Regions from separate parts of the Bacillus sp. H1a genome, predicted to be linked through region 2. Evidence: riboswitches for the same ligand, from Rfam matches in the RefSeq annotation. Region 2 holds a riboswitch; the other holds the start of a gene.

Region 1 (16,369 bases), on a different contig from region 2:
AGAATAAGTTTTTTTAACTCATAATCATATAGGAATATACCAACTACTACGATAAACGTATTAAGAACAAGTGCAATCAAATTATATGTCTGTAATACATATTGCACCCCCATAAAAGTTACCCCAAAATAAATTGTATACGGTATTACAATTTTGAATACAATTTTTTCCCTCACTACACTTACCGCTATATATCCAATCAAAGCCACTATCTCAAATAAAACCATCGCATAAGCCGCTCCTCTAACTCCACCAATGCTACTGAAGCTATATAGCATAATTCCTCCAATCACTAAAGCAACACACTGTACAGCAGTTCTTTTCTTTTGACCTCCACTCGTTGTCAAACCATCTGCAATAGCAATATTTATACTTTGTAACACAATAAGAAAAGATAATATTTGAAGTGGCTCTACTGCATTACTCCATTCCTCATGAAAAAACATAGAAATAAAATAGGGTGCTAAATTATATAAACCTATCGTCATACAAATTCCCACGACCGCCATTGATTTTATTTGAAGCATATTTAATTTCGTATGCCCCTCTATATTATTCTGGTTATAATGTTTAAAGAGCACTGGGAAAAATGCCCCTGCAATTACCCCTGGCACTTGATATAAAGCTGCTGGCATCCGATAAGCAACCGCGAATACACCTACCATACTTAACGGTAATGTATAATTGAGTAAGATGGGTGCTAATTGTGGCGTACTCATTATTAAAAAACCACTAACAATAAAAGGACCTAATTGCCAAAACAATCCTTTATGAATTACTACTTTCATATTAATGTTCGTCTTTTTTCTCATAACGTATATGCTAAATAAACCACCAATCATATAACCAAAACCATATAAGCGAGCTGTTATATACACTGGTAATTCTCCGAAAATGCAAAAGCATGTAATTATAATGACAACTGATGCTGATACAACTTTAATTAGTGCTATATATTTCATACGTTCCATAAGCTGAAAATAGGCAATCCCTATATTTTGCCATGTGAGGCCTATTAACATCAGAAACATTACGTTTAACATCATATAAATTAAATCCTTATCATCGTACACATAATGAATAGTTATATAACCAATTACAGAAATAAAAATAAGAAGAAGCATCCTTATTTTTATGTATGAAGATACAATCTTCCCTAAATCTACTCCATCCTTTGCTCCTTCTCGAAGAAATGTATTACTAAGCCCTAAATCTGTAAAAAACAACATTACAAACGTAAATGCTATCGCAACACTAAACATCCCATAATTTTGTGCATTAAAAAAGTTGGCTAAAGCAATTAAGCTAATGGCTTGAAGAAGATTAGCTAAAATCGTACTATAAAATAGATGTACAATATTATTTAGAATGGATCTACCCATACCAGTTCTCCTTTGCATGTAACCTACCTATATTTGTATACAATTATATTTACTATGTTTTTTATCTTGCACCATTCCCATTCAATACAATAAAAACTGTCTTACATAAAATACGAATATCCATCCTAATCGTTTTCAATTCCACATATTCCATATCCAACTTCAACTTTTCTCTCGGATCAAGATTATATCCTCCATTTATTTGTGCCCATCCTGTTAGCCCTGGTTTCACTAATAAACGGTTCTTGAATTCTGGAATATTAGCTTCAAATTTTTTATAAAAATACTCTCTCTCTGGTCTAGGGCCAACAAAAGACATATCACCTTTTAAAATATTTATAAGTTGTGGTAATTCATCAATTCTCGTTTTTCTTATAAACAGTCCAACCTTTGTAATTCTCGGATCGTTTTCATTTGCCCATTGTGGTCCGTTCTTTTCAGCATCACTAACCATCGACCTTAATTTAAATAATTTAAATCCCTTTCCATCAATCCCCAATCGTTCTTGAAAGTAGACTGGAGACCCCGATGTTTCTAAAGCAATCAAAATACAAAAGAACAACATAATTGGTATCGTTAATAGTAACAATATGAGTGAAAATATTACATCAAACAAGCGTTTTACACTTCGATTCAAAATGCTATTCTTTTCTTGAGCCGGAATAGTATACAACTTAGCTTGATTTGTTTCACGAATCATGGATCGTTACCCCCAAATTCAAGAATATAAAACTATACCTAGCAATTCACATTCTTTCCGCTTTATGTCCGCGATTACTTTTTGTACTGCACTCAATGAATCTTTTCGTTTTTTGACTACCAAAATTACTCCATCACATTTCTCCGCAATAATATGCGTAACAGGAAGCTCAAATACTTCAGACGAATAAAAGAAAATGTAATCAAACTCTTCTTTCCACTTGTCTATTACATTATCAAATTCATCCATAGCAACTAAGGGCGTTCCAATATGTACAGTCTTTTTTGCAGGAATACAATATAAGTATTCAGAAAGATCACTAGAAAAAGATTCATAATTTAAGGTAGAAGAGCTTATTATATCGTTTACTGTTGTCATATGATTACTTTGTAACAATAGATGCAGCTTAGGATCAGAAAAATTCACATCGACAAGTAACACTTTTTTCTTCATTTCCGCAAAAACTAATCCCATATTTACTATTAGTAAAGCAACAGCGTCTCTATCCTTAGTCGAACTAACTGTGAATACTTGTTTTCCCGATTTTTTCAACTCATGATATACAGTATAAAATTGCTCTTTCATTACAGCATCATGCGGATCGAACTTCAGCTGTTTCTTCCTCTTAAACATCGACATGTTCACCTCCATATATAGATGATTGCGTTTCAACTTCTGTAGATTTTCTCTTTCTTTTTGGCTCCATATTTATGTGACCAATAACAGAGACTGTTGTTATTTTCTCTAAATCCTGTTCCACATATATACGATCATCAAAATAATCCCGAAGTACAGCTAAACCAATGCCAACAAAAAAACTAACAATTAAAGAGATAGGAATAATAAGTTGTAATTTCGGAAACAATTTCTCCGCTTTTTCCTGTAACTCTGGACTAATCAATATTTTTACGCCCTGTACATTCGTATACTGTTGAAAGCTTTTTTGAGATTGTTCTGCCAATGTCTTTACAATCTCTTTAACGACTTGAGGATCTGAATCTTTTACTGTTACAGTAACAATTTGCGAGTTGTCCGTATTCACCACCGAAATTTTTTGTGCTAATTCATAACTTGATTGTTCTAATTTTAAAGTGTTTTTTACTGTCGAAATAATTAGTGGACTTTTTAAAATATCAACAAACGATGTTACGAGTTGCTTATTTTCTTGTGTTTTATTCGCTGTATTCTCCTTATTAAACTCATCTAAATTCCCAACAAGAATTTGCGTTGAATATTGATACGAAGGCTTTAGCACATACATAGAGAGAAGAACTAGAGAAACGGTTAAACAGCACATCGTCAAAATGATCGTTATAAATCTTCTTTTCAGTAACTGTTGAAAATCTTTTATACTCATTTCTTGCTTCAATTATTTCACCGCCTTTGTCTGAATAATGTCCTGTAAGTCATTTTCTACATTTAACTCTTTCTTCTCTATATCCGTTCGCTTTGTTACATACTTTCCGACTTTGAATGCAAATTTTTCTACAAATACATACGAAATCGTTGCAAGTATAAACGACATAATAAGCGACATAATTAAAACAATAGGTAACGGTAATATTTCATGGAGCACGTATATAAGAGAAAATAAAGATATGATGTGGTATAAATAAAGACTGTAAGAAATCTTCCCCAAATATAACAAGTATTTATTATGCAGCAAGGACGACAAAGTTGATATTGACAAGCTTAATATGACAAATAGACATGCACTTATCGCTACTACGTAGTCTCGAAATATAAAATTATTGAGCACTTTAATTCCTCCAATAAGCCCTTCATACATAAAAAGTAAAATCGCAAATAAAAACCATGCAATTTTCGTGTTTTTAGTACAATTACTATAAAAAACTATTAAATTATTTTTATACTTCGCTACTAGTGCTCCTAGTAAAAACAGCACTGTGTAATGCAGCGTTAATGCATAGCTTGTTAATGTTAAACTCGAGCGAAATAAGAATAATATCACGACAGAACATATACTAAAACTAAACAATGATAGTAATGAATATCTTACTGTGTTTCGTAAACAAACCATCAAAACTAACGGAAAAATTATAGATATTCGCATTTCATGTACAAGTGACCAAATCACGCTGTTATATGTATCTGTATTATATTTCCCAACCAAGAAAACATGTTGTGCTATTAGGCTTAAAGAACTTTCAATCGTCCATGAACGATTAAACCATACACTTAAATAAGAAATACCATATTCACTAATTGTAGCCTGGCATATAATAGCTATACTTATTGCCACAAGATATGGAATGTATATTCTGCATATACGTTTTAAAAGGTATGAAGCATAACTACTATAGTTATTTTGAATGGATCCATACAAAACAAATCCACTCAAAACAAAAAAGATAATAACAGATTCGTTACCACTACTAAAAATAAGACGTGCAGGTGTTTCTTTTAATAGATATACAACAAGTGGTTTATTATCTTCATAACTGTAATTTTGAAATGCTGAGAAAATCATCAAATGATGACCAATCATTACTACCAACGAAGAAATTCCTCTTATAGAATCCAGTTCTTCATGCCTCTCCATCGTTTTACATCAACTCCTAATGAAATGATAATAATCATTTCAATGCGACATCTTTATTCATATTCCTCTCCTTTCTTTTCATTCCAATTTTTCATATTAAAATGATTTTATAGTATAAATTTGAGTGTATTGTAACATTTCTTGTAATATTTTGGATATACAATCCCAAAAATTGGTATATGCCAATTTTAATCTCGAAAAATGAAAAATATTGATAGAAAAAAACTATAAATATACCTTGCATATTTATTAAATTTATAAGGAGAATAGATTTTTTTGAATATAAAATAAAAAAAGATAGCCTTTAAAGGCTACCTTTCTTTATTTTATTTAATTATTAGCACCACTATATGCTACATGGCGTTTCTCAATTCGTTCTTCAATCTCTCTCATATTTTCTTTATTAGTTAGTAGGGATTGTTTATTTTCTATTAATAATTGTTTAAAGGATTTTCTCACTTTTTTTCGCATTTTCATTTTCCTCCTTGGGGGATGGTTTATATAAAAGATAAGGAATTATCTGTGTGTTCTTATAATAATTGATTGTTGTGAAATCTATTTGAACTTCATATGAAAACCGAGTTTATTTTCTGACAACTTTGTGAACAAAAAAGAAAGGTAGATCAAAAATATATTTGATCTACCCTTCTATACTCTTTAAAGCATATTAATTAATATTTCAGGTCTTCCCCAATTCATTTCGTTGCAAACGAATCGTAGCTTTTCTTCATCCATTGTGTGTAATCCTTCTTCTAACGAGCATGTAATTGGAACTTCACAATGAATTTGCGCTAATTGTAAAGAGATATTTAAGTTCTCCAAATCACTTTCAATTTTTGTGCGCTGCGCTTTTGTTAATGATGCTATATTTTCTAGTACAGCTGATACTGTTCCGTGTTCTTGAATAAGCTTATACGCTGTTTTTTCACCAATACCTTTTACACCCGGATAATTATCACTTGTATCTCCCATGAAAGCTTTCGCATGAACAATTTGCCAAGGTTCTACACCTTTCTCTTCCATGATTTTCTCTGGTGTGTAATACTCGTAATTTCCAATTCCTTTACGAAGAAGCATAACTGTAACATTCGTATCAACAAGTTGAAGTAAATCTGTATCACCTGTCAAAATATAAACTTCCGCTTCATTGCAATATTGTTTTGCAAGCGTACCGATACAATCATCCGCTTCGTAACCTTTCATACCGATGACAGGCATAGATAATTTCGCAGTCATTTCTTGCACTAAATCAAATTGCGGAATTAATTCCTCTGGCGGTGCTGCACGATTCGCTTTATAATTCGAGAACGATTCCGTTCTAAATGTCGTACTTCCCATATCCCAGCACGTTACAATGTGCGTTGGTTTGATTGCTTGTGTTGCTGTTAATAAATGCTTCATATAACCATGAATCCCATTCGTCGGGGTACCATCTTGTCGTTTCATAAATTGTCCATAGACACTTGTTGCGTAAAAAGCACGAAATAATAGTGCCATACCATCAACTAACAATACTTTTTTCATAATTCCTCTCCTACTAACAAAAAATAATAACCTCACGTTATCACGTAAGGTTATATAAATAGATTACCATTCTACGTTTTTGTTCAACTTTGTCTATTATACATTGTTTTTGTATATTTAGCATCATTAACACCTTAAGACGTTCTACCACAACAAGTATGAAGTATTCCTGAATACGTATTTTTACCTGTTGAAACAACGACAGCCTTTGCATTGCCACCAACAATATACGTACCTTTGAAACAAACATTTTCAAGCTCCAGTGGATTATAGTCTTTCATCCGTTTTAATGGAATAAATCGTTTACGTTCAATATGATAGCAACTTTCAAATTTCTCAATACTCGCATCGTTTCCTGTCAGCACAGATTCATTTACTAATAAATCATTTGCATAAATAATACGTACATCTGCCGGTACTGTATCACCTTCGGAAAGAAAAATCATATCTCCAGGTACAAGCTCTTGTACTGGTAGCTTCATCATTTTCAATTCATTGTTTAGCCCTGTTACGTTACAGCCTGCTACTCTAGAAACAGTAACTGTTTCACATTGTGATTCATCATTCACATTTTTTTTTGAAAGACCTGGAATCATTCCACTTAGCTTTATCATCACTTCTGCAAGAAGCGCTCTTTTTGAAATTAATTCATTTCGACCGTATACTTGAATACGTTTCTGTGCTTCTTTCACAGGTAGGCCGTCTCTTGTTGTTTTAAAATACGCAAATACAGATTTTACATCTCTTGTTGCAATTTCAATTAATAAATCTTTATTTTTTTGGAGCATTATTTGTTCTTTCATTGGTTTTTCACTTGGTTTATATGACGTGTTACCCACAGTTTTATTTGCATATAACATATTATCGTCTCCTCCTTTATAACATAGGAAGAAACGCTTTGTTTCTCGATTTATCCACTTTATCGTGAAAGTGTCTAGCGCTTAACTACTCGAATAAACGCTACATTATGATAAATATAGAGGGAGGAACAAGTCGTTTCCTGCCTACATCATATAATTTTGCTTTGAAGTATATGGGTAACGGAACCGAGTCAGAATTTGACATGTTCCTCACCTCCTCGTGTATTTTATAGTTATAATCTATACTATGAAATTACTCATAGCTTGGTAACAAAAAAGACCCCACTCATAAGAGAGCAAAGGTCATTACATGCACAAATAAACGATTCCTAATATAATTAGAAATCTATGGACCTCTCCCTCGTCGAGCTTTAGCACTGTATAGCATAGGTATATTACCAGCTACGTTAAGAAAAACCTTAATTCGATCATTCCTGTTGACCCATTGGCGTCTCTCGACATTTTTGGGCAGTAGCATTTCTCTATACAGGAGCCTCACCTAACAGAGACTTATTTTAATTACATAGAAAATGTTACTCTTATTTAAAATAGATGTCAACACTTTGTATGGAAACTTTTCCTTATTACAACAACTAATTCTAATGTAGTACGGTAATATACATCACATTCATCCTTCGACTATTTAAATTAATCGAACATATTTTTCAAGAATTAGCGAACAATAAAAACCTTACGTTTAAAACGTAAGGCTTTTAATATGTTACACAGCCAGCAATTACAATTCCAATTGAAAGTGATAAAAACATAAGGAAAAGACCGACTGCCTGATTATCTTCTTCCAGACTCTTACTAATATTGAAACGTGGTGTAAGCCATTCCGCTAAATAATAGACAACAATTTGTGCTAAAATCCCAACTGCTCCCCATGACACCATATCAAGAAGTGAAATAGAATTAGCAGCCGTTGAATATAAAACGATAGCAAGACCAAGTAATCTTCCTCCAAGTACGTAGCTTACCGCTTTATTCCCTTGAGCCATTAACTTAAATTCCTTCACTTTCGTTGTCACTTCCATAAGGAAAAGACCGATACATAAAAGTACAAGTGATACTGCTAAGTATAGTAAAAAATTAATCATTTATTTTCCTCCTTCTTAATACCTACCGGTAAATAATACGATTCATTCCCCGTAATTTTTTCCCCGGCACGTATACCGATACTACTCGCTTTTCCAGCAATTAAAAATGACCCAAACACATACGATAATTTTTCAATTCCTTTTTCAGTTTCCAAAAATACAACTGGAAGATCTATATATTTTTGAAATATAGGAAGTGACGATTTATACGTTTGATGTACATTTCGAATCATAATGTTTGTATCCTTATCACGAATAGTAATCGTGTCACCCTCCCTACCGAACGATGGCTTTTGAACGAAAGAATCTTTCCCTAAAAACAAATTTGGTTCTAAATATGTAGGTAGCATATATTCCGTAATCCACTGTTGTTCCTCTCTTGTATAAAAAGCACCTTCTTCTGCTAATCCCCAAATAAGACATTGAATGGATTTAGGCTGAAGTAAAAAAGCTGATACAGGATTTATAATAAAAAGCTTCTCTTCCTTTACAAGTTGTAAAAGTTCTACTCCTACTAAATCCCCTGTCTCAGGATCTTGATCCTCAATCAAATCTTCAATTGGATACGTTTGGCGATACAGAACATCAATTGGCATTCCATCTCCGTCCACTAAAGCATCACCTGTAATTCTAAGCTCTGACATTGACATCACTTTATTTTCAACATGACATAGTTGACTCAAATACATAGTCGTATTCCAATCTTCTATATGTTCATGATGAGCTGTAAAAACGACATTTGGATTTTTTATTCCTTTTGCAGCTTCCATTACGGCTTTTGTAATACCAGAAGAAAGTAAACGCTCTTGATTTGTATTCGGATCATCATAGTCTAGTTGTTCGCAAACTTTCCCATTCATTTGAAAGCATTCCACAATAAAAGTTGGCGTATCACTATTAAACTCAAGCATTTTAATACGATTATCTTCTGTTAAGGCAAAATCAAATCGTGAAATAACAGCTTCAGGATACCTACCCTTCATTCTAATAAAAGGCAAGCTTGCCGATGGAAAACCAAGTTCAAGAAGCTGTTCATTGGATAAATTCCGTAGAAGTCTAGCGGTCTTAAAAAATATTTCCCCCATTCGTTCAGTTGCTAATTGTAGTTGTTTCATAGTTTGTTCTGTTATCGGAAAAACATGAAACAAACTATACTCACACTCATATAAATCCGACCAAAAATGCGGATAATTTGAATAAAACCCTTTTCGTTTCTTTATGTATTGCGACATCTTTTATCCTCCAAATCCACCCTTTGAACCGCTTCCAATACCACCTTTAAATTCTGCCGAAGATTGATAAGATTTAAACTCTGATGAATTTTTGAAAGTGGATTTATTTTGATAGTATTTACCACCATAAAAGTAATGCCCACGATACCCTGAACTACTGTCATCACACTGCCAAACACCAAGTTCATCATCCCAATCCCAATCAGAACAACTATTATCATTCGGTTCGGGCGGAATATCTTGCGCACAACCAAATAGAGTCCCCGTCATTAATGACGTCAAGACACTACCTACAAGCCATTTCGTTTTTGTCACCCTTGCACTCCCCTTTTTAAATTATATTTCTATTATATAAGAAGCCATGATAAAGTAGAAGAAAAAGGAAGAAGAGGGATAAAATGCGATTAGAATATCGACTCAATGATGAAACTAACGGGTATCCTGCTTTATGGAACTATACAAACATTTCTATTTCTGAAATCGTCGCACGCATGACTTGTGAATATTTTATAAAAGATGAGAATACGTACGTTGTTACTGCCACTTCAGTAGATCCAGACGGAACGGGAGTTATATATATTCAAAAAGAAGTTTTTTCTAACGACCCTTCAGATCCTACATACTCCCACATAGGTTTTGAAATTAGAGAACTACAGAAAACGAGTTCCATTATAATAGAAAGTAAAGAAATATGGAATTATGAAGAGATCTTACCGTCTCTCCATTCAGATATTATATATATCCAAAGAGATGGAAGACATATGGAATTCACCCTAGATTCAAGAGAAATTGATGAAGACCGCAAGTGCTATATTTATTATGGAAATTTCACAGGTGAATCGAGATAATATGTACATATTTATTCAACAAAAAAACCTTACGTATAAAACGTAAGGTTTTTATATAGCCCCACATATGCCGTTATCTATAGATGTCCATAAACCTGCTCTCACAGGTGGATGTTCTCACAAATGTTTGTAGCTTCCTTCTTAAAAAGATGGCCTGCTATCTACATTTAAATATTGAACTTCCGTATTATACTTATTGGTTTAAGACATACACAAGCTACGTACACCGTAGGAATTTTATATAATGTTAGTTGAAATAAGACCCCCGCACGTGCCGTCCCTCGTAAATGTCCAAAAACCCGCTACTCGCAGGTGGATGCCCTCACAGTTACCGTATATCTTCCTCCACAAGGAAGGCTTGATAATGGTCGCTAAATATTGAGCTTCCGTATAACTAACATCGGTTTTAGACATAAATAAGTTACGTACACCGCAGGATGTATTATTTACTTGTCGTTATATTATCACATTGTTTCCAATGTGTAAAATATAATATTTTTCAAGCAATCTCTTGCTTGTGACCTTATTTTAATACAAATTATTTTTGCATGCAAGTGGTTAATCTTCTTCTTTTGCAATTTGATTTTCTGGATAAGAAATCCAATCACTCCAGCTACCTGCATACAATTTAACATTTTGAAAACCAGCTAATTTTAATGCAACTATGTTCGGACATGCTGTAACACCAGAGCCACAATATACAATTGTTTCCTTATCTTTCGAAAGATTTTTGAAACGTTCTTGTTGCTCAACCTCATTTTTAAATTGTCCTGATTCTAGAATTCCATCTTTCCAAAAATAATTTACTGCTGTCGGAATATGCCCTGCCTTCGAATCAACGAGTTCTTCTACACCAGCATAACGTTTTGGCTCTCTAGAATCAATTAACGTAATATCTGCACCTGCATGAATATTTTCTCTGACCGTTTCCATCGTTACAAGCATATTATCTTGTATGTTTGCTTTGAAGGTTTTTCGTGCAACAACAGGAATTTCCGTTGTTGTATGTAATCCATTCTCTTTCCAAGCAGGAAACCCGCCATCTAGTATATATACTTTCTCATGTCCTACATAGTTTAATAACCACCATAAACGAGAAGCCATTGCACCAGCTTGACTATCATACGCAATCACTGTTGTATGTTCATCAATCCCAGCTTGTGAAAGCTTGTCTGCAAACTGCTCTACATTTGGTAATGGATGACGACCACCATGCTCAATTACAGGACTTGATAAATCTAAATTTAAATCAAAATATAATGCATGTGGAATATGTTCTTCCTCATACTTCTCTTTACCCCAATTTGGATTCGCTAAATCAAAACGACAATCGACTATACGGACATGTTCATCTTCTAAATGCTCACGCAACCATTCGACTGTAACAATCATCCTTAACGCCCTTCTTTCTCTTGCGTGCGATCTACATACTCCATAACCATATCTGCTGTAACAAGTTTACGCTGCGGTGCAACGCCGCGTTTTGCAAGGTCATTAATTTGCTTTGTTACCATATTTATTGCATCAACTGAGAAATGTTTTCCATTTGATGCAAGTGCGATTGCAGCCTCTATTGCTGCTTCACGTTGCGCATCTAATTGCAAAAATATTTTTACAATTTCATTTTGTTTACGAGAATGTGCTGTAATTGCTTTATGTACTTCCATCTTCTCTTTCCCCCTAAATAATTTATACTTATTTGTTTAATTCCATTGCAAGCCGAATCATATCACGACATACAATTCCATTTTCAATAATCTCTTCTTCATAATGCTTCGAAAAGTAATCAAAATCAATAGAAAAAATCCGAAATCCACATTTTTGATATAACGCAAGTTGTGAAACGCTAGAATTACCTGTACCAACTTCAAGCTTGTACATATTATATTCTTTAGCAGTTTCTATTGCATGCAACAATAACTTCTTACCAATACCTTTTCCTTGCATATGTTCTACAATCGCAATATTCATAAGTTCCATTGTCTTTGGTCTTGTTTCCAAAAGCACATATACACCGATAACTCTTTCCTCTTGTTTAGCTACATACATAAGTCCTCTTTGCACATATGCATCAATTTGACGTTCACTTGGATCAGCAAGGAGCAATAAAGATTTCGGTATAGCTTCTTTCGAAATACGCTCTATTACAACAGACATAAAAATTCTCCCTTCCCTATTGTTCTAATCCCTCCTTGTCTACCATAAGTAATAGAAAGGAGGGATTCACCATGGACAACAATGAGAAAAAATGCAACGTCATCTCCATTGATGGAAAGAAAAAGAAGAGCGACACATATTCCTATCCAAAATTAGTAGTAGAAAACAAAACATATGAATTTTCTTCATTCGTCTTATGCGGTGAAACACCAGACGGCAGACGATTAGTTCTTACCCATATGATTTCTACTGATGAATTTGCAGGGTTCGTAAAATCTCTAGATACTGTACTACAAAAGAAAATTGAACGAATCTTTTTTTCATAACGACTATATAATATAAATTTCTTTTTCAATTTCTACTAACTGCTTTTGTAGTTGCTCTTTACTTTGTTCATATAGTGTTACGTCAATTGTTTCAGCTAAAGCGAATAATATACTTTCATAATAATTCTCAATATCTTGCTGCATCACTTCTTGGAATAAGTTCCATTTTGCATCCCACTCTTGCTTATAATGATGAACGAATAATCCTTCTTCATCAGCTACATAGTTTGATACGAAAGGTTCTAGCACTCCTTTAGCGTCTTCTTGCATAAAAGCTTTATCATTTTTTTCAAAAAAGCTTTTCTCATTTTTAAAATGCGCTAATGCCTTTTTGAAATCTTTAATTTCTATTGAAGGAAACGGCTCTTTATGTGTAATAACTTTATATTCATAATCCACTGTTCCACTCATAGAAATCGATTCATTTTCTACTTTGCAGTTCACAACAATTTCATCCCTTGCACGCTTCATCGCTTCATCTATCCATTTTTCAAGACGTAATGATGTCGCACGCATTTCTTGTAATAAATCATGTTGAATAAATGAAACTAATTCCATTACACACTGTTGCAACTGCGCTTTTACATTCCCATCTGTTCGAAGCGACGCCGGATTAATAAATTCAGTAAACACATCGTTATAACGTAAAAATAGACGTTGTTGCACGTAATAAAGCAATTCTTTCACTTCATTTTGCATTGCTTGCTCTTCAGCAAGTACACTATATGATGAAATAATATGAAGTAGCTGATCACGCTCTGCTTCATATTTTTTTGTTTGCTTCTCCTTCTCATCATTTCCCTGCTTCGCGCCATTTATCATATTTACAAGAAGCTGATTTGCACCTTGCAATGCTCCGTATAAAGCATGCACAGACACAAGCATTAAATCCCTCATCATAAAGGACGTAAATGATTCTTCAAACTTAGCAATCCCAGAGTTTTGTAAAATACCATACTTTTCTTTTTCAATACTTTTCCCTTGTTTTTCTTCAAGCGCACATAAACTTGAAATTGCAAATAAACGTGGATTTCTAATACCGTATTGTAAAAGCTGATCCGCAATATAACCTTTCACCATTTCAAGTTCTTCTTCAGATTGTGCTAAATCGGCTGCATTAATTAGGAAGAACATTTTATCAAGTGCAAACGTATCCTTTACACGACCAAGCTGGATTAAAAACTCACGATCTGCACGAGAGAAAACATGATTATAGTATGTTACAAATAAAATAGCATCCGCATTTTTAATATACTGGAATGCAACATCCGTATGGCGGGCGTTAATAGAATCAGCTCCTGGTGTATCTACAAGAGCTACTCCTTGCCTTGTTAAAGCACAATCGTAATAAAGCTCCATATACTCAACAAAACATGATTTTTCTTCATTAGCTACATAATCAGAGAACTCTTCTAACGTGACTTGTACTTGTTCCCCTAAATGAGTAGCAACTGCCTCATATCCTTTTTGTACCGCTCGTAAAAAGCTAAATGTTGCTTTTTGCTTCCCGCTTGGTGAAGGGTATTTCATAATTTTATCAATTTGCATTAACGCTTCTTCTAGCGTAGCAATTTCATAATGAAACATTTTATAAACAGCTTTCATATCTTCTAATAGCGCTTGCTCGGACTTAAACTGAACAATTACCGTTCCATGCGGCTTTTCTTTTGTAACCGGCAAAATTTGATTAATTGTTGCTGTCGTTGGATTTGGTGATACTGGAAGTACCTTTTCACCAAGTAACGCATTGGCAAATGATGATTTCCCTGCACTAAAAGCTCCAAATAACGCTACTGTAAATTGCTTCGTTTCCACGCGCTGTCTTTTACTAACTACTTCTTGCTGTAAATGTTTAAGTGTCGGCAATGGATCTAATATTGTTTCAGCCTTCTTCACTTTTTCTAGTATGCGCTGGATATTTAATGTTGCCGTTCCTTTAATCTCTTCCCCACTAACCGTTACGTTATCATTTACGTTTTCTTGCTCTTGTAGTGTGAATTTCTCACTAACGATTTGTTTTTCACTTTGTAATATTTCGTCTATTCGCAATCCATCTGGTGTAGAAACACGTTCATACCAAACATCTTGTAAATAGCCCTCATATTTCTCATACGTCTTAATGTATTGTAATTTCGTTTCTTTCGCCGTTTGTAACATCGTGTATTTTTCAATTTCTTCTTCAATACGAGCAATCTCTATCTTCACTTTCTTCTGCAGTGCACCCGTACTTTTTTCAAAAATTTGCTGAGATTTCATAAAGTATCTTTTCTTCAACTCATTTGCAACATCAGCAGTATAAAGAAGTAAGTAATCGCCTGTAAACCCAGCCCCTTGTTTAATTGTTTCAGCCAACACTTCTGGTCCGAAAGCAATTTCTAAAGCATATATGTCTTTCACGATTTCCTCTGTAAATAACCCTTCTTCTTTTAAGAAGGCTACAATAAATTCTTTCACATGAAAATCAAGTTGCGTTTCAACAGTCTTTTGCAAAGCAGAATAAAAAGCATCTACACGTCTCTGTTTTTCTTGCTCCGTCTTTCCTTTTGCAAATAACAAACCAACTTTAAACTTCGTTAATTTCGTTTCTAAATACTCATTCGCCAGCTCTCTCATTTCAAATGGCATTAAATACGCGTTATCTAATATAGCTTGTAAACCTTTTATAAATTCATTTCTCACATCAGATTCTTTACTAGCCGCGCGATGTTTATTTTCAGTTAACTCTTCCTTTCTTTCAACTATCTCTGAAAGTGACAGTGGTGATGTTAACTCTTCTTCATATTTCATGAGATGTTTTTCATTTTCAGAAAGAATGAACGAGCAATGTTCTTGCAGTAAATGTTCTGTTTCTCGCTCCATTCCCTTTCTTACATACTGCTCTTTTTCTTTCATAATAGAAGAGATTAATGTCTCTAAACTTTGAATCTCATTGTATGGATGATTCATCATTCGCAATGATGTATAAAAAATACCATCCACTTCAATATCCCAGTTAGAAAAGGATTGTTTTACACTATCTCTATAATCTTCAAATGATAGTTCATTTTCTTTATGTTTATCTATTTGGTTTACAACGAGATAAACCGTTTTATTACGTTGTTTCAATTCTTTAACAAACTGTAAGTTCACTTCTGATTGGACATGATTATAATCCATCATGTAAAAAATAACGTCTGCAAGATGCAAAGTTGATTCTGTTGCTAATTGGTGGGCATCATCCGTAGAATCAATTCCTGGTGTATCAACTAGCATAACCCCATCAGGAATTGGCGCATCATTTCGATAAATATGAACACCAATTACTTCATCACCATCTTTACAAATTTGTTTTAATTCTTCTGCTGAATATGCACCGTCATATTCATACTGTTCTCCAGACTTAATCGTTACAACAACGCGATCAGATCCTCTTTCAATTTTAACGACGTTAGCACTCGTTGGAATCGGGCTTGTCGGTAATAATTGCGCTTTATATAGGTGATTCATCATTGTCGATTTTCCCGCAGAAAAATGACCACAGAAAGCTATCATAAGCTGTTCTTGTTTATATTTTTGAATCACCTCAAACAATTTCAAACTATTTTCCGTATCGCCGTGTTTTTGCCACTCTTCATAAAAACAAACAAGTTTTTTCATACCGTTTGTCTGTACTATGTTTGTCATCCCCTTGTTCCCCT
Region 2 (16,369 bases):
ATCGCTATTTCTGTATTAGAAAATAACTCTCGTGCCTCTTTCAATAATCCCTTATATGTATCTCCTTGATAACGCGAACTAATATGAGTCAATATTAATCGCTTCACATTTGCCTTAAGTGCGATACTCGCAGCTTGCTTTGTTGTGGAATGGAAATAATCATGCGCCTGTTGCTCATCTTCCGCTGCAAAAGTTGCTTCATGAACAAGTACATCAGCATCTTGCGCAAGCTCTTTACTCGCTTCGCAATATCGTGTATCGCCTAAAATTGTAATAACTCTCCCTTTTTGAGGTGGACCGATAAAATCTTTTCCACTTAGTACAGTGCCGTTCTCTAATTCAACTACTTCACCATCTTTTAAGCGTTTAAAAATCGGACCAGGTTTCACGCCAATTTCCAGCAGCTTATCCACTAAAAGAGCTCCCTGTATATCTTTTTCTACAATACGATATCCGAAACATTCAATTCCATGTGATAACCTTTTTGTTTCTACATAGAATTCATTATCGTCAAACACAATGCCTTCTTCTGTAATCTCAACGATTTCAAGTGGATATTTTACATGTGTCGTACTTACCGATAACGCTACTTCAATAAATTGTTTAATTCCTTTCGGTCCATACACAGTTAACGGCGTTGTTCCTCCTTGGAAAGAACGGCTCCCTAATAAACCCGGCAAGCCAAAAATATGATCTCCATGTAAATGCGTAATAAAAATTTTTTCAATGCGTCGTGGGCGCACAGATGTATGTAAAATTTGATGCTGAGTCGCTTCACCACAGTCAAATAGCCACGTTTGCCCTCGTTCTTCTAACAATTGTAAGGCGATTGCTGAAACGTTCCTTCCTTTTGAAGGAACACCTGCACCAGTTCCTAAAAATACAAATTCCACTTTCTTTCCTCCAGCTCTTTATATAATCTACTCTTCATCTTACGGAATGTTATTTCAAATGGCAAATTGAATTTACATAACCAATCATCTAGACAACTATATAACACGAACATTGGAAATAAAAAACTTAACAATCGTTCGTGTTTTGTAGTAATATAACTATATCACATATAAAGGGAGCGTTTTATTATGAAAGAAGTATTTCGTTTACAAACTGATTTTTCATCTTCATTTGATCGCTGGGTAAGTTCTTTCGTTTCTGATCACCCAGCACAACTAGAATGGACGACTTTAAAAGAATTAATTCATGAATATACAACATCACATACAAATGAGACGTTACCAACATATATTTCTTCAGCTTTAACATATTACGCACAACGCATTGCAACAACAAACAGCTCAGAAATTGTTATTTTTGAAAATCCTACAATCTCATAATCTATAATAAAAAGCACTGTAATCAGTGCTTTTTATTTATATCCATTAAAGTATTTATTCCCCACCTTATTTCCAAAAAAACACCTCTTATTTCCTACTATATAGCCATCATAAATCTATTTAATTTTTCAAAAAAAAGAGACAAAAAAGATATTGACACTACAAATTTACAGTGCTAATATTCAACTTGTAATTGAATATGGTCTCTGTTAGGTGAGGCTCCTGTATAGAGAAACGCTGCTGCCCAAAAATGTCGAGAGACGCCAATGGGTCAACAGGAAAGGTCGGAATGAAGGCCTTTCTTAACGTAGCTGGTTTCAGTACCTATGCTATACAGTGCTAAAACTCAACGAGGGAGAGGTGCGTATGTTTTGTCATACACAAAAACTGTTTTTATCTATGTTTAATAACAGTCTTTGTTGTTGACTCTTTTTAACTGCGAATTCAGGCCTTTACTCGTTTTGAGTAAAGGCCTTTTTTATATCTTTATGCACCTTACTATGAAACAAACATAGCATATTCAGAAACTACTAATTGTACGGAGGTGAGGAACAGTGGCAAGTGATGATTCGGCCCAGATACCCATATGTTTTACGTTAATATTTCATCATGTAGGTAGGAAAGAAGCTGTTCCTCCCTGTTTAATATAGTCGAGTAACAGATTGTTTCCTCCTTCATGAAAAAGGAGGAACTACCAATGTTAAATTTACAAAGACAAGAAACGAAGCATGCTTACGATCAAGATAGCATGAAAACAAATAACGAATTATTAGTGGAAGTTGCAACGCAAGATGTAAACTCTGCGTTAAAACTTCTAGAAACAACACAAGATGGACTCTCTAAACAAGAAGCGTCTCGTAGACTTTCTTTATATGGTCCGAACGAAATTGCTCATAATAAAACATTGCCATGGTATATTCAATTTCTGCTGGCATTTAAAAACCCATTTATTTTTGTTTTGTTAGCTCTTGGAGCACTCTCTTTTTTCACAGATGACATACAAGGAACAATTGTCGTATCTGTGATGGTACTACTAAGTGCAACGATTCGTTTTTTTCAAGAATTTCGTTCTCAAAAAGCTGCAGATAAGTTAAAAGCTATGGTTCGAACAACTGCAAGCGTCTCTAGAATAAATGGATTTATACACGAAACAAAAAACGTAATGAATTTAAATCGTAACCATACAACGGAAATCCCAATTGAAGAACTTGTACCTGGTGATATCATTTCACTTTCAGCTGGCGATATCGTTCCAGCTGATGTGCGTATCTTATCGGCTAAAGATTTATTTGTAAATCAGTCTTCCTTAACAGGCGAGGCACTTCCTGTAGAAAAATATGAAAACTGCTACCATACGGAAAATAAACATATATTACCGAAAAACATGAAAAAAAATTGCAATCCGCTCGATATGGAAAACCTTTGCTTCATGGGTACAAATATTGTTAGCGGTAGCGCAAAAGCTGTTGTCGTTTCAACAAGTACGGATACGTATTTCGGCTCTTTAGCAAAAAAAGTTATCGGAAAACGGGCAGAAACAAGCTTTGATAAAGGAGTAAACAAAGTAAGTTGGCTCTTAATCACATTCATGCTTATTATGGCACCTATTGTCCTTCTCATTAATGGATTCACAAAAGGAGATTGGCAAGAAGCTTTCTTCTTTGCTATTGCCGTTGCAGTTGGTCTTACACCTGAAATGTTACCAATGATTGTAACTGCTAATTTAGCTAAAGGCGCCGTGAACATGTCTAAACAAAAAGTAATTGTAAAACAGCTAAACTCAATTCAAAACTTAGGTGCTATGAACATCCTTTGTACAGATAAAACAGGAACTTTAACAGAAGATAAAGTTGTCCTTGTTCGTCATTTAGATCCTAATGGAAATGAATGCAATCGCGTCTTACAATTTGCATATTTAAATAGCTTCTATCAAACTGGATTGAAAAATTTAATAGATAAAGCTGTCATTGAGCATACAGAGGAAAACCATAAATTTGATCCATCAGCTTTTCAAAAACTAGATGAAATTCCATTTGATTTTGCTCGCCGTCGTATGTCTGTCATCGTGAAAGAGATTTCAGGTGAACATACAATGGTTTGTAAAGGTGCCGTAGAAGAAATCTTATCAATTTGCAACTACACTGAAGTGGATGGGCAAATTGTCCCTCTTACTGAAGAAGTGAGAGAAAATGTAAAACACCTTAGCGAAACTTTAAATAGTGAAGGAATGCGTGTCATCGCTGTAGCATACAAGAAAGATAACAAACCTGATTATAAAGCTTATGCAGTACAAGATGAATCCGCTATGATTCTTACTGGATATATCGGCTTTTTAGATCCACCAAAACCATCTGCTGCTTCTGCAATTCAAGCATTGCATAAACACGGCGTACAAGTAAAAATCTTAACTGGCGATAACGAAATTGTTACAAAAAAAGTTTGCAAGGAAGTTGGATTAAATATAGGGGAGCCTGTCCTCGGTTACGAAATTGATTCTTTACCAGATAAAGCATTAGCAAAACTAGCAGAAGAAACAACAGTGTTCGCAAAACTAAATCCAATGCAAAAATCTCGCATCATTCGCGTATTACAAGGGAATGGTCATACTGTAGGTTATATGGGGGATGGTATTAACGATGCCGTTGCACTACGTGATGCTGACGTTGGGATATCTGTTGATACTGCTACTGATATTGCAAAAGAATCTTCCGATATTATCCTACTTGAAAAAAGTTTAACTATATTAGAAGCAGGCATTTTAGAAGGTCGCACTACGTTCGGCAATATTTTAAAATATATAAAAATGACAGCTAGTTCTAATTTTGGAAATGTATTTAGTGTATTAGTGGCGAGTGCTTTCATTCCATTTTTACCGATGCTTGCAATTCATCTATTAATTCAAAACCTACTTTACGATTTTTCTCAACTTTCTATTCCATGGGATAAGATGGATAAAGAATTTTTAGAAAAACCAAGAAAATGGGATACTGCAAACTTACGTAATTTCATTATTTGTATCGGCCCAATTAGCTCTATATTCGATATTATCACATACGTTGTCATGTGGAATGTATTCGGTGCAAATACACCTGGAGAACAATCGCTATTCCAATCTGGTTGGTTTGTCGTTGGATTACTAACGCAAACATTAATTGTTCACATGATCAGAACACAGAAGATTCCGTTCATTCAAAGTACTGCATCAATACCAGTTCTTTTATTAACTGCTTGTATTATGGCAATTGGCATCTACATTCCGTTCTCACCACTTGGTGCAGCAGTTGGTTTACAAGCATTACCACTAAGCTACTTCCCATGGTTAATAGGAATATTATTAGGTTATGCTTTCTTAACACAATTCCTGAAAAAACTTTATATTAAAAAGTTTCATAGCTGGTTGTAAAAATAAGAATGAGTGGGTATTTCTCACTCATTCTTAAAAAATATACCATGTACTTAAATGTATGGAGGTGACCATTATGGTATGGTATGACATCGTATTAAGATTATTTATAGCAATTATTGTAGGAGCTTGCATCGGAATGGAAAGACAATGGAGACATCGAATGGCTGGGCTACGAACAAACGCTCTCGTATCACTTGGTGCCTGTATATTTGTTTTATTATCCGTCATGCTTGATCATGAAGCTAGCCCATCACGTATCGCTGCTCAAGTTGTGAGTGGTATTGGCTTTTTAGGAGGCGGTGTTATTATTCGTGACGGTTTTAGTATTAGAGGGTTAAATACAGCGGCAACTTTATGGTGTGCAGCTGCTGTAGGTACTCTTACAGGCGCTGGCTTCCTCGTTGCAGCTATGCTAGGTGCAGCCGGCGTCTTACTAGCAAATATACTACTACGCCCAATCGCTCTATTTATGAATAATAAATCAAAAGAAGATGTACCCGAGCAAACAAACTACTTACTTTCTCTTACTTGTTCAGAAGAAAATGAAGCACATATTCGTTTTCTTCTCATGCACATGGTAAGTTCAGAAGGTATCGGTTTAAAAGAATTGTACAGTGAAGACGTTGATTCTAACCAAAAAGTATCTATACAAGCTACATTACATTGCAATACAAATGCAGCTGTCTTAATCGAAAAAATAGTAAGTAGAATGCTTTTAGAATCTGGTGTTACTGCCGCTGGCTGGAAAACTTCACTAGATTTAGAAGCAAGTTAAATCATAAAGGTGTCATGAATATAAAAGAAGGTTTTATATTCATGACACCTTCTACATACACCCATTTTTTATTTTCAAGTTATTAGCAACTGCTTGGAATAACTTAAAGTAATCCATACTCGTTCGATCTTTTTGTTTTAACTTGGCATGGGACTGAAAAAGGTTCTGACCGCTTCTTCTCATGGCCGGATTCTCTTTTCCATCTAAAAAAGAAGGTTTTATATTCATAGCACCTTCTACATAAATTTATTTTCTAGTTTTTGCTGAAACGACTTCTCTTGCTTACGCAATAATTGACTACCTCGCTGTAAAAGAGGTGTTCCATACTTATCATTAATCTGATCAATAACAGCAAGTAGCGGCTCTTCTTTCGCATCTTCTTCGAATGAAAACAAATCTAACTGTTTGACCGAATCTGTCTTCCACTCCAATTCAGTAGCTGTAACACCTAATAAACGAATGGAATCACCATCCCAATGTTGTTTCAACAAACGTGATGCAGCTTGAAATATATCACGTTCTTCCCAAATTGCATTTTTCAATTGTTTGCTTCGTGTTACCGTCCGCCTATCATGGTATTTAATCATAATTTGGATATTATAGCTGACAAGAGTTCGCTTTTGTAGTCTATTACTCACCGAGCCCGACAGTCGCCCTAACATATCAAGCAATTCTTTCTCTTCATCCATATCCTTTGAGAAAGTCATCGAATTTCCAACACTTTTATGTTGTCCCATTTGATTCGGATCAACATCCCTATCATCCATACCTTTTGCACGCTTTTGTAAATCAACACCGTGCTTTCCAATTTTAGCGCGGATGATATGCTCGTCTCCTTTTGCTAACTGTCCAATTGTATTTATATGAATATCTTTTAGTTTTTCAGCTGTTTTCTCTCCAATTCCATGCATCGCTTCAACTGGTCGTGGCCAAATGACTTCTGGGATATCACGTTTTCTAAGCACTGTAATACCAAGTGGCTTTTTCATATCAGAAGCAGTCTTTGCTAAGAAAAGATTTGGAGCAATGCCAATGCTACACGGAAGCTGTAACTCTGTTAATAACGCTTGTTGAATCATCTTTGCTATTTCAAGCGGCGAACCTAGCACATAGCAATCTGTAATATCTAAATACCCTTCATCTATAGAAACTGGTTGTATCTTTTCTGTAAAACGGGAAAGGATTTGAAACATTTGAAATGAGGCTTCGCGATATAATGTAAAGTTAGGACGCCTTACAACTAGTTGCGGACATAATCGCTTTGCTTCCCAAAGGGGCATCGTCGTACGTATTCCATAATCTCTCGCTTCGTAACTACATGTTATGATAATCCCTTTTCTCTCTTTTTCATTCCCGGCAATCGCTAATGGCTTTCCTTTTAATGGTGGATCATGGGCAATTTCAACAGATGCGAAAAAACAATTCATATCTACATGTAAAATAACACGACCATTTTTCGGATACATTTCTCGCATAATACCACCCTCCTCCAAGAACATTCGTTCCTTCATTATACCAAATTCATGTACAATATAATAATTACTTATTCTTTTTCATCTTTATTTTTGCTATACTTTATGAAATAAATGGATTTTATTGTAAAGGAAGTGGATTGTTATGAAACAACACAATAAACTCAATAATATATTTATTATCATTATTATAATCCTTGCAATTAATTATTTGTTACTTCCCCTTTTTAACATCAACATTCATGTTTTAGGAATCTTCTCTCATTTCATACGCTTTGTAACAACTGATATATTGCCATGGATCTTCTTATACTGGCTTATCCGCCTTGTAAAAGCACTTGAATCAAAATAAAAAAAGACCTGTAAACCATAGTTGGTTCACACGTCTTTTTTACTTTATTACTTCGCTACTTCTTCAATAATAGCTACAACTAATTCTGCTGTTTTCGCTAATTCTTCAACAGGAATTTTTTCATTTGTTGTATGAATTTCTTCATAACCAACTGCCAAGTTAACTGTTGGGATACCATGTCCAGCGATTACGTTCGCATCACTTCCTCCACCACTTTGGTGAAGAGAAGGTGTACGACCGATGTTTTCAGCTGCACGTTTCGCTACTTCTACAACGTGATCGCCATCAGCGAATTTAAATCCTGGATACATAACCTTTACTTCAACATCTGCTTGACCGCCCATTTCTTTTGCAGTTGTTTCAAATGCTTCTTTCATTTTTGCAACTTGTGCTTCCATTTTCTCATTTATTAAAGAACGAGCTTCTGCAAAGATTTGAACATGATCGCAAACGATATTTGTTTGTGTACCACCTTCAAAACGTCCAATATTTGCAGTTGTTTCAGAATCGATACGGCCAAGTGGCATCTTTGCAATCGCTTTCGCTGCGATAGTAATTGCAGATACACCTTTTTCTGGGGCTACGCCAGCGTGAGCTGTTTTCCCACGAATGATAGCATTCACTTTCGCTTGTGTTGGTGCTGCAACTACGATTTCTCCAACTTTTCCATCGCTATCTAATGCATAACCATATTTTGCTGTAATGCGCTCTCGGTCTAATGCTTTTGCACCAACAAGACCAGATTCTTCTCCAACTGTAATAATAAATTCAATTTTACCGTGAGGGATGTTTTTTTCTTTTAAAACACGAATTGCTTCAAACATAGATGCTAATCCAGCTTTATCATCCGCTCCTAAAATTGTAGTACCATCTGATACGATATATCCATCTTTAATAGAAGGCTTAATTCCATTACCAGGAACTACTGTATCCATATGAGAAGTGAAATAAATTGTATCAACACCATCTTTTGTTGCTGGTAAAGTACAAATTAAGTTACCTGCACCGTGACCAGTCACATCCATTGTATCATCTTCAAATACTTCTACACCTAAAGAAGTAAATTTCTTTGTTAACACTTTGCAAATTTCTGCTTCAAATTTTGTTTCAGAATCTACCTGTACTAACTCCATAAATTCATTTACTAAACGTTCTTGATTAATCATAAGACTGCGCCTCCTGCACTACCATTATGTATGTAACAATATTAATTATAACAGAATTTCGCAAAAGTTTCGAAATACAAGACAAAAAACAGATGGTTCACACATCTAGATACCCATCTGCTTTCTATTACTCGTTTAATAGCACCCAACGCATATGATCTTCCCAAACTCCATTTACCATCAACATTTTGCGAGATACGCCTTCATATTGAAACCCTATCTTTGTCACTACTTGTATAGATGCTAAGTTTCGTGGCATAATCGGTGCTTCTATACGGTGTAAATGAAATTCTTCAAAGGTAACTTGAATTGCTTTTCTAAGCGCTTCTGTTGTGTAACCTTTATTCAGTTCTTCCTTATCTAATTTATAACCAAGTACACAAGATTGATAAATTCCACGAACAATTAGATTAAACGAAATACACCCAATAACTTTCGTATCATCGCCCTTTTTAAAAATCCATAATCGAATGATTTTACCTTCCGCGAACTCTCTTCTATCCTTTTGTAACCTTTTCTTTTGATAGTCTAACGTAAAAAAATCATCTGGTCTATATTCTTCCCACGCCTTTAAAAACTCACGATTTCTGTCGTAATATTGAAGAACTTTTTCTGCATACGACTCATCAATTTCCCTTAAATGTAAGCGATCTGTTTCGTATATTTTCATCATCGTATCTCCATTCTTCAGCTTGCATAACAAAAACTCACAATCTATCTTTTAATATATTCTCCACGCATACCCAAATTTCCTGTTATATTTTGCAACCCCTTCCCGAAATTTGTCCTTTCTCTCCCCTTGTCCACAATTTCATTTCTCGTTACAATGAAATTGTACTGATTTGCAAGGAGGCTTAACGATGCATAAAAAAGCTCAAAAAATTATGGTTTATATAATGTTAATTTCTATGCTTGTAACAACATTACTTACTGGCGCAAGTATGTTTTGGTAAAAAGGACGATTCACTCGTCCTTTTTTTACTTTCTATTTTGTATGAAAATTCTTATTTTATATATAGTACAATCGCTACAATGCTAAAGGAAAAGGCCATTACAAGTGCTATTACAAAACTCGTGTACTGTTTTTGCTGAAATGCCCCAATGACGAAAGTAAAATTAAGTAATGCCATCAATACAATTGATACTACGTAAGAGCATATATTAAAAGTTGCTAATATGAATGTAATGACAAATAGAAAACCAACACAAAACTGCATATAAGAAATTTTTGGATTCAAATACATATGAGCAACCCCTTTACTTAGTTATCTTTATATATTCTCATTAACGCATGGTTATGTACACATGTCAAGACAACTTAATAAAGTGAAACTTTAATCAGTTGGGGTTTTGTTCATAACACACTGATTATTAGCCCACACCAATCGGGCTTTTACGGGCAACCCTACTCCCACCTTACTTCTTTGCTTTAGCCAAATTTTGAGGTGGGGATCTTACTGCTCGCAAATAGCGGGATAAAAGAAAAAGCCAACTTCTCGTTGACTTCTCTGAATGCAATGGCTCCTTTTTCCTTCGCCAATTGCTGAAATGATTTCTTCGATTTCACAATCCATACTTTCGTTCCAATTGGAATACGATCAAACAAATATTCCACATCTTGTTTCTTCATTCTTATACATCCTTGTGAAATATACTTTCCAATTGAACTAGGCTGATTTGTCCCATGTATCCCATATTTACTTCCGTCAGTTCCTTTTGCGTTAAATCCCATCCACCTCGATCCAAGTGGATTTTTCGGAGACCCCCCAGGAATATCCTTCGCAATATAATACGGATCCTTCGCTTTCAATACAATATCAAAAGTTCCTTCTGGTGTTAATTCATTTGTTTTCCCCGTCGCTACTGGAAAAACCTTTTGGATCTTCCCATCGTCAATGTAAGCTAGTTTATTCGTCGCCTTATTTACAATTATAAAAGGATCCCCAGCACGAGGATTATCACCAAGAGGCCAAACCGGTGATAAAGAAAGACATAATAATAAAGAGAGAAGATACGGCATCAATAATTCCTGCCTTCTATATAAGTTCTTTTATATTATCCTTTCCCTTAAAACGACTTTTAATGAGTAGATACTGCTCCATCTCATAAACAAGTTGAACGAGTTTCGCACGTATTTCAAATTCTTCTCGTGTGACTGGTAGCGGCATTTCTCTAAACACTTCTCGCATTTCTTGAAGTTGTCTTAACGAAATGACCCCTGTACTTTCAGGACGAATGGAATTCCCTATATTTTCGATTACGTCTGCAATCATATCGGCTTGTTCATACGTCCACGATAGTGACGCAGCTAATGGTATCATCCGCTCTAAAATTTCAAATTGCTGCATGCGCATATCAAAATAACGGTAATAATAGTCATCTTCACGCATAAACTCATTCTCAAGCTTTTTAAATGATAAATCTTTCGCTTCTTTCAACATCATCTCTGTTTCAAGTAATTCTGCTCCACTCCAATTACTATCGCGATTTCTTAAATAAACAACCATTTCAAACAAAATTGTTTTGAAATGCTCTTCTATTTTCTCTTGATACTCTTTCAGTTTATTCTCACTGTTTGGCATGTACATGTTTACTAATAAAGCGACACTAATTCCAATCGTTAATATAGCAATTTCATTACCAACTATAGACCATGTAATTTGCTTTAATGAGTACAGATGCATAACAATAACTGAACTCGTGACAATACCTTCTTGAATTTTGCACATAACTGCAGTCGGAATAAAGGTAAGCAGTAATAAGCTAATCGCAAGTGGTGTATAGCCAACCGTTTCAAAAATGCAAAACGCGAATACCATCGATAATACGCAAGCTAAAAAACGGTGCAACGATACTTGAACTGATTTACGTTTCGTGTTTTGTACGCATAAAATGACTAAAATACCAGCTGAACTATAAAATTCTAACCCTAATAGCTGAGCAATAAAAACTGCCGCACCTGTTCCAAGCGCTGTTTTCACTGTTCTATATCCAATTTTAAACATATCATTACTCCTATATGTATAAACGTATTTAAAGATAGTATAAAAAAAGGATGACGCGATGTCATCCTTTTTCTACTTATTATTCACGTAACCTTTACATATTACAATATCTTTTGCAAAAATTCTTTTGCACGGTCACTTTTTGGTGCCGTAAAAAACTCTTCCGGATTGCTATCTTCTACAAGTTTTCCACCATCTAAAAAGAGAACGCGGTCTGCTACTTCTTTTGCAAATCCCATTTCATGCGTAACAATCGCCATCGTCATTCCTGTCGTAACTAATGATTTCATAACTTCTAGCACTTCTTTCACCATTTCTGGATCTAGCGCTGATGTCGGTTCATCAAATAGCATAACTTCCGGTTCCATCGCCAGTGCTCTTGCAATTGCTACACGTTGCTTTTGTCCCCCTGAAAGACGATTCGGATACGCAGTTTTTTTATCTAATAACCCTACTTTTTCTAGAAGCTTCTCAGCTTTCTTTTCAGCCTCTTGCTTTGCTATACCTTTTACATTAATAGGAGCATACGTAATATTCTCTAATACAGTCATATGAGGGAATAAATGAAAATGTTGAAATACCATTCCGACATTTTCACGAACGTGCATAATATTTGTTTTCGGATTCGTTACTTCTTCCGTTCCAATCCAAATGTGACCATCTGTTGGTGCTTCTAATACATTCATGCAACGTAAAAATGTTGACTTTCCAGATCCTGACGGTCCGATAATTGCAACAACTTCTCCTTTTTCAATCGTTGTCGTGATCCCTTTTAATACTTCATTTTTTCCAAATGATTTATGAAGGTTGTCAATTTTAATCACTTTTCTTCATTCTCCCTTCAATTGCCTTTCCAACTAATGTAAGAATAATCACTAACATATAATAAACAAGTCCAACAAACAGTAATGGCTCTAAATACTTAAATGTTTCACCGCCTACAATGTAAGCTCGGCGCATTAAATCTGTTGCTCCAATTACAGTTACTACAGCCGATTCTTTCGTAAGAGTCGCAAATTCATTTACAAGTGCTGGTAATATATTTTTTAATGCTTGAGGTAAAATGATATTTCTCATCATTTTCCCGTAAGGAATACCTAAAGCCATCGCCGCTTCAGTTTGTCCCTTATCGACCGCTTGAATTCCGGCACGAATTACTTCTGACATGTATGCCCCTGAATTTAAACTAAATGCAAGTACAGCTGCTAAAAAAGCAGGTATATCATAACCAATCATTTGCGGGACACCGAAATAAATAATCATTAATTGCAATACAAGCGGTGTGCCACGAAATATTGATGTATAAATATCTGCTACAATATTTAATACTCGTATTCTAGCAATTTTACAAAGCGCTAATAACGTTCCTAAAATAAATCCTGCTAAAGCTGATACAGCCACAATTTTCAATGTAACTTCTAAGCCTTTTAATATATATGGTATAGAAGGCGTAATCGCCGAAAAATCTAGATTCATCCTTTTCATTCCCCTCACAGAAAAGTGAAAGGCAGCTTATTTCGCGCTGCCAAACCATTTCTTCACTAATTTATCCATTTCTCCATTCTCTTGCATCTTCTTAATTACTTTATTAAATTCTGCTGTTTTATCACTATTTTTCGGAAGGGCAATTGCTGCACCTACTTCTTCTGGTGCTTCTTGAATTTCAATTCCTTGTAATTCTTTCATATTTTCTAAATAATTTTTAGCTACTGTATCTTCTAAAATGGCTGCGTCAAAACGGCCAGCTTTAATTTCTTGTACGATTTCCGGTATACGGTCACGTCCCTCGGCTTTGAAATCGACTTGTTTTTGAAATTCTTTTGCCTTTTCTTCTTGAATTGACCCTGTTTGTACCCCTACTTTTTTCCCTTTTAAATCTTCTAACGATTTAATATTGGAATCTTTTTTTGACACGATCATGTTTTTAGCAACAAAATAAATGTCTGTGAAATCAGCATTATTTTTACGCTCTGCAGTTGGCGTCATACCCGCCATAACAAAATCAACTTTTCCTGAGTTAAGAGATGCTAATAAACCACCAAAATCCATATCTTTCACTTTCACTTCATATCCAAGTTCTTTTCCGATATATTTTGCAATATCAACATCAAAGCCGATAATTTCATCACTTTTTGATGCTTCCACGTATTCATATGGTTTATAGTCTGCTGAAGTCCCCATAACGAGTACTTTCTTATTCGTGTTACCTGCATTAGTTGCCTTCGAATCCCCTTTACTACAGGCACTAAACATACTTACAATTAAAATAAGTGCAAATGATATTGATAATAACTTCTTCATCCTTCTTCCTCCTAATAATGTATATTTAAAAGTTTAATAGAATATTTATTCGTTGTTAGTATTGTATCAGTACTTTTATTTTTATGCAATATTTAAAATAAAAATAAACAAAAAAACATTATTACCGTCATTCACAACGCATAAAAACATGCATAAAATAACATTCTTATGCATGTTCGATCATTATAAAAACTAAATAAAAAAGCGGTACATCCACTTAATCGTGGACGTACCGCTTTTTCTCTTCCTTATAGTTCTTCGCAATTATCTTCGAAGTAAGATTGTAGTTTTGCAATTACTTGCATTGGTTCATGACCTTCAATTTCATGACGTTCTACCATCGTTACAATTTTTCCATCTTTCAATAAAGCAAATGATGGAGATGAAGGTGGATATCCCTCAAAATATTCACGAGCTCTTGCTGTAGCTTCTTTATCTTGACCCGCAAATACCGTTACAAGGTGGTTAGGACGTTTATCATAATGTACGGAATGTGCAGCAGCAGGGCGAGCAATACCGCCTGCACAACCACATACAGAGTTTACCATTACAAGTGTTGTACCATTTCTTTTAAATGCTTCTTCAACTGCTTCTGGTGTCGTCAATTCCGTATATCCCGCAGAGACAATCTCTTCACGCGCTTGACGGACAACATCGTTCATAAAAAAGTTAAAGTTAATCAATGTGTTCCCTCCTCTAATTCTACCTATTTGTATCTTACCAGTTAATGTTTAGAAAATACAAGTAAGTTTACTTGTATTTAAGCATATAAAAGGTGTTAGAGCTCTTGCTCTAACACCTTTTCTTAATGACCTCGATGTTTTTGCTTTGCCTTTTGTACTTTAATTAAACGTTTCCGCTGCTTTTCTGCTTCTCGCTTCTCTTTAGATTGCACTTTCTTTTCTTGTGTATGCAGTTCATAAGATAAACTAATTGCCTCTTGCGCCTTTGTATAACGTTTTACATTTAATTCTTTAGCAGCTTGCCTTATGATACGCTTAATACTTTTCGGACGCTGTTTTTCTTTAATCTCCACACCACATCTTGCAAAGCGCTGGAAATACGCTAACATTGGACCATTTACAAATATAAGTACTTCTTCATCTGATGGTTCCATCCCAAAAATATACCTGGCTCCATACAATTTCCCTTTTTCTTGGCGCATAATAATTCCTACAAAAAATTGACCATCGTGATATACTGTCAATTCCATTGACAGCCCCTCCTTAGCAAAATTAGAAATACCGGACATCCCGGAGGGGAAGGTTACTGACATGAAATCATGCGTCTGGACTACCAACCAGAGCTGTGTTTTTGTATTTCTTCCACTACTATTATATCTTTTTTTCCATAATTTTCATATATTCAACAATCATTTTTTTATGTGACCCTACAATATAGTCAGGTAGCTCTGTTACTGGAAAGAACTTAAGCTGAACAGCTTCTTCTTTATTCATAACAAAATTCCCTTCGTATTCATCGGTATAATAGGCGGTTGTTACGGATTGAAATTCATCACCGTTTGCTAATTTGGTAAAATAATTCGCTCCAGAAAATACATTGATTAATCGCAAGTTCTTAACTTCTATTCCAGTCTCTTCATATACTTCACGGTAAGCTGTTTCTTTTGGTGATTCACCAAGCTCCATTAACCCACCAGGCAGCCCCCATTTTCCGTACGGCTCTGTCCGTTGCTGTAATAAAACATATCCACTTTCATTTATAACGAGTACAACAGCTCCAACTAAAATTAAAGGGCGATGACCAACTATTTTTCGTAATTCTTCTACATATCCCATCGTATCGCCTCCTTTTTCGTTGTCCACACTATTGTATCATATGTATGAAACGACAAAATGCGTATATTTTTCATTTTTCTAACAAAATATTTATTTTATGTGCTTCATCTACTGTAGCTAACATAATGGATTCGATTTCCGCACTCTTCTCTAAAAACTCTTTCGCCCACTCTTCTGTTTTCCCTATTAAAGCGAGAACGTCCTGCTGAATTTTTCCATTCTTCACTAAAATAAAAGCAACTGGAGATTTTTTCCCCGCCACTTTAAGATCAAGCCGAGAAACTGCTTCATATTCTGGATACTGAAATATAGAAACAACACCACTTGCTTCCCATAATGCTAATTTAATCGTTTGAATATCGCTCACATTTCGCATGCGAAGTTCCGAAAATAAATATTCTGCCGTAATTCTCGCTTTTTTCAAATTGCTAAAATCAATGGAACCATTGTGTATAAGAATAACTGGCGCAGGCTCTAAAAAACGTCTCCACCTATCCCATTTCAACATTAAAACAGAGCTTACAATATGTAATACAACTAGTATAAAAGTTGTAATCATTGAACCAAGTAATCCGACCTTTTCATCGGATAGTGCATTAGAAATATTCCCACCAAGCAATAACACTAATACAACATCTAAAAAGCGAAGTTGTGCAATGGACCTTTGTCCCATCAATTTCGCAACTAATATTAAAAATATGTATGCTATAACAGCTCGAATAACCCATTCAGCATTAGAAAGATGCCGTGATCCTTCAA

Evidence for each region. A riboswitch is a leader RNA that binds a small molecule or an ion and turns the genes downstream of it on or off. The one in region 2 is predicted to bind magnesium.
Region 1: linked by a shared signal. The riboswitch ahead of U860_RS0101820 (cation-transporting P-type ATPase) and the one ahead of mgtA (magnesium-translocating P-type ATPase) in region 2 are both predicted to bind magnesium.

What each region holds. Positions count from the first base shown of each region.
Region 1 is NZ_AYMH01000003.1:29,848-46,216, forward strand. Features, by position in the region: gene U860_RS0101785 (oligosaccharide flippase family protein) at 1-1,382, opposite strand, end outside; gene U860_RS0101790 (sugar transferase) at 1,444-2,082, opposite strand; gene U860_RS0101795 (CpsD/CapB family tyrosine-protein kinase) at 2,101-2,721, opposite strand; gene U860_RS0101800 (Wzz/FepE/Etk N-terminal domain-containing protein) at 2,708-3,451, opposite strand; gene U860_RS0101805 (acyltransferase) at 3,452-4,645, opposite strand; gene U860_RS31045 (FbpB family small basic protein) at 4,976-5,116, opposite strand; gene U860_RS0101815 (5'-3' exonuclease) at 5,303-6,169, opposite strand; gene U860_RS0101820 (cation-transporting P-type ATPase) at 6,304-7,029, opposite strand; M-box (ykoK) riboswitch at 7,378-7,543, opposite strand; gene U860_RS0101830 (DUF350 domain-containing protein) at 7,743-8,129, opposite strand; gene U860_RS0101835 (glutathionylspermidine synthase family protein) at 8,126-9,361, opposite strand; gene U860_RS0101840 (hypothetical protein) at 9,365-9,676, opposite strand; gene U860_RS0101845 (hypothetical protein) at 9,760-10,209, shown strand; RNA gene ssrS (6S RNA) at 10,264-10,447, opposite strand; RNA gene ssrS (6S RNA) at 10,469-10,651, opposite strand; gene U860_RS0101850 (sulfurtransferase) at 10,768-11,601, opposite strand; gene U860_RS0101855 (DUF2533 family protein) at 11,604-11,876, opposite strand; gene U860_RS0101860 (GNAT family N-acetyltransferase) at 11,905-12,366, opposite strand; gene U860_RS0101865 (DUF3931 domain-containing protein) at 12,438-12,692, shown strand; gene U860_RS0101870 (dynamin family protein) at 12,696-16,355, opposite strand.
Region 2 is NZ_AYMH01000045.1:48,868-65,236, reverse strand. Features, by position in the region: gene rnz (ribonuclease Z) at 1-893, opposite strand, end outside; gene U860_RS0121300 (DUF3932 family protein) at 1,083-1,334, shown strand; M-box (ykoK) riboswitch at 1,533-1,698, shown strand; gene mgtA (magnesium-translocating P-type ATPase) at 2,032-4,737, shown strand; gene U860_RS0121290 (MgtC/SapB family protein) at 4,814-5,515, shown strand; gene U860_RS0121280 (DNA polymerase IV) at 5,752-6,990, opposite strand; gene U860_RS33895 (hypothetical protein) at 7,133-7,339, shown strand; gene U860_RS0121275 (tripeptidase T) at 7,387-8,505, opposite strand; gene U860_RS0121270 (GNAT family protein) at 8,633-9,178, opposite strand; gene prli42 (stressosome-associated protein Prli42) at 9,366-9,458, shown strand; gene U860_RS0121260 (DUF3894 domain-containing protein) at 9,510-9,749, opposite strand; gene U860_RS0121255 (L,D-transpeptidase) at 9,935-10,525, opposite strand; gene U860_RS0121250 (aromatic acid exporter family protein) at 10,542-11,510, opposite strand; gene U860_RS0121245 (amino acid ABC transporter ATP-binding protein) at 11,612-12,334, opposite strand; gene U860_RS0121240 (amino acid ABC transporter permease) at 12,327-12,986, opposite strand; gene U860_RS0121235 (transporter substrate-binding domain-containing protein) at 13,023-13,811, opposite strand; gene U860_RS0121230 (BrxA/BrxB family bacilliredoxin) at 14,060-14,473, opposite strand; gene U860_RS0121225 (YjdF family protein) at 14,617-15,024, opposite strand; gene U860_RS0121220 (NUDIX hydrolase) at 15,146-15,610, opposite strand; gene U860_RS0121215 (YetF domain-containing protein) at 15,681-16,369, opposite strand, start outside.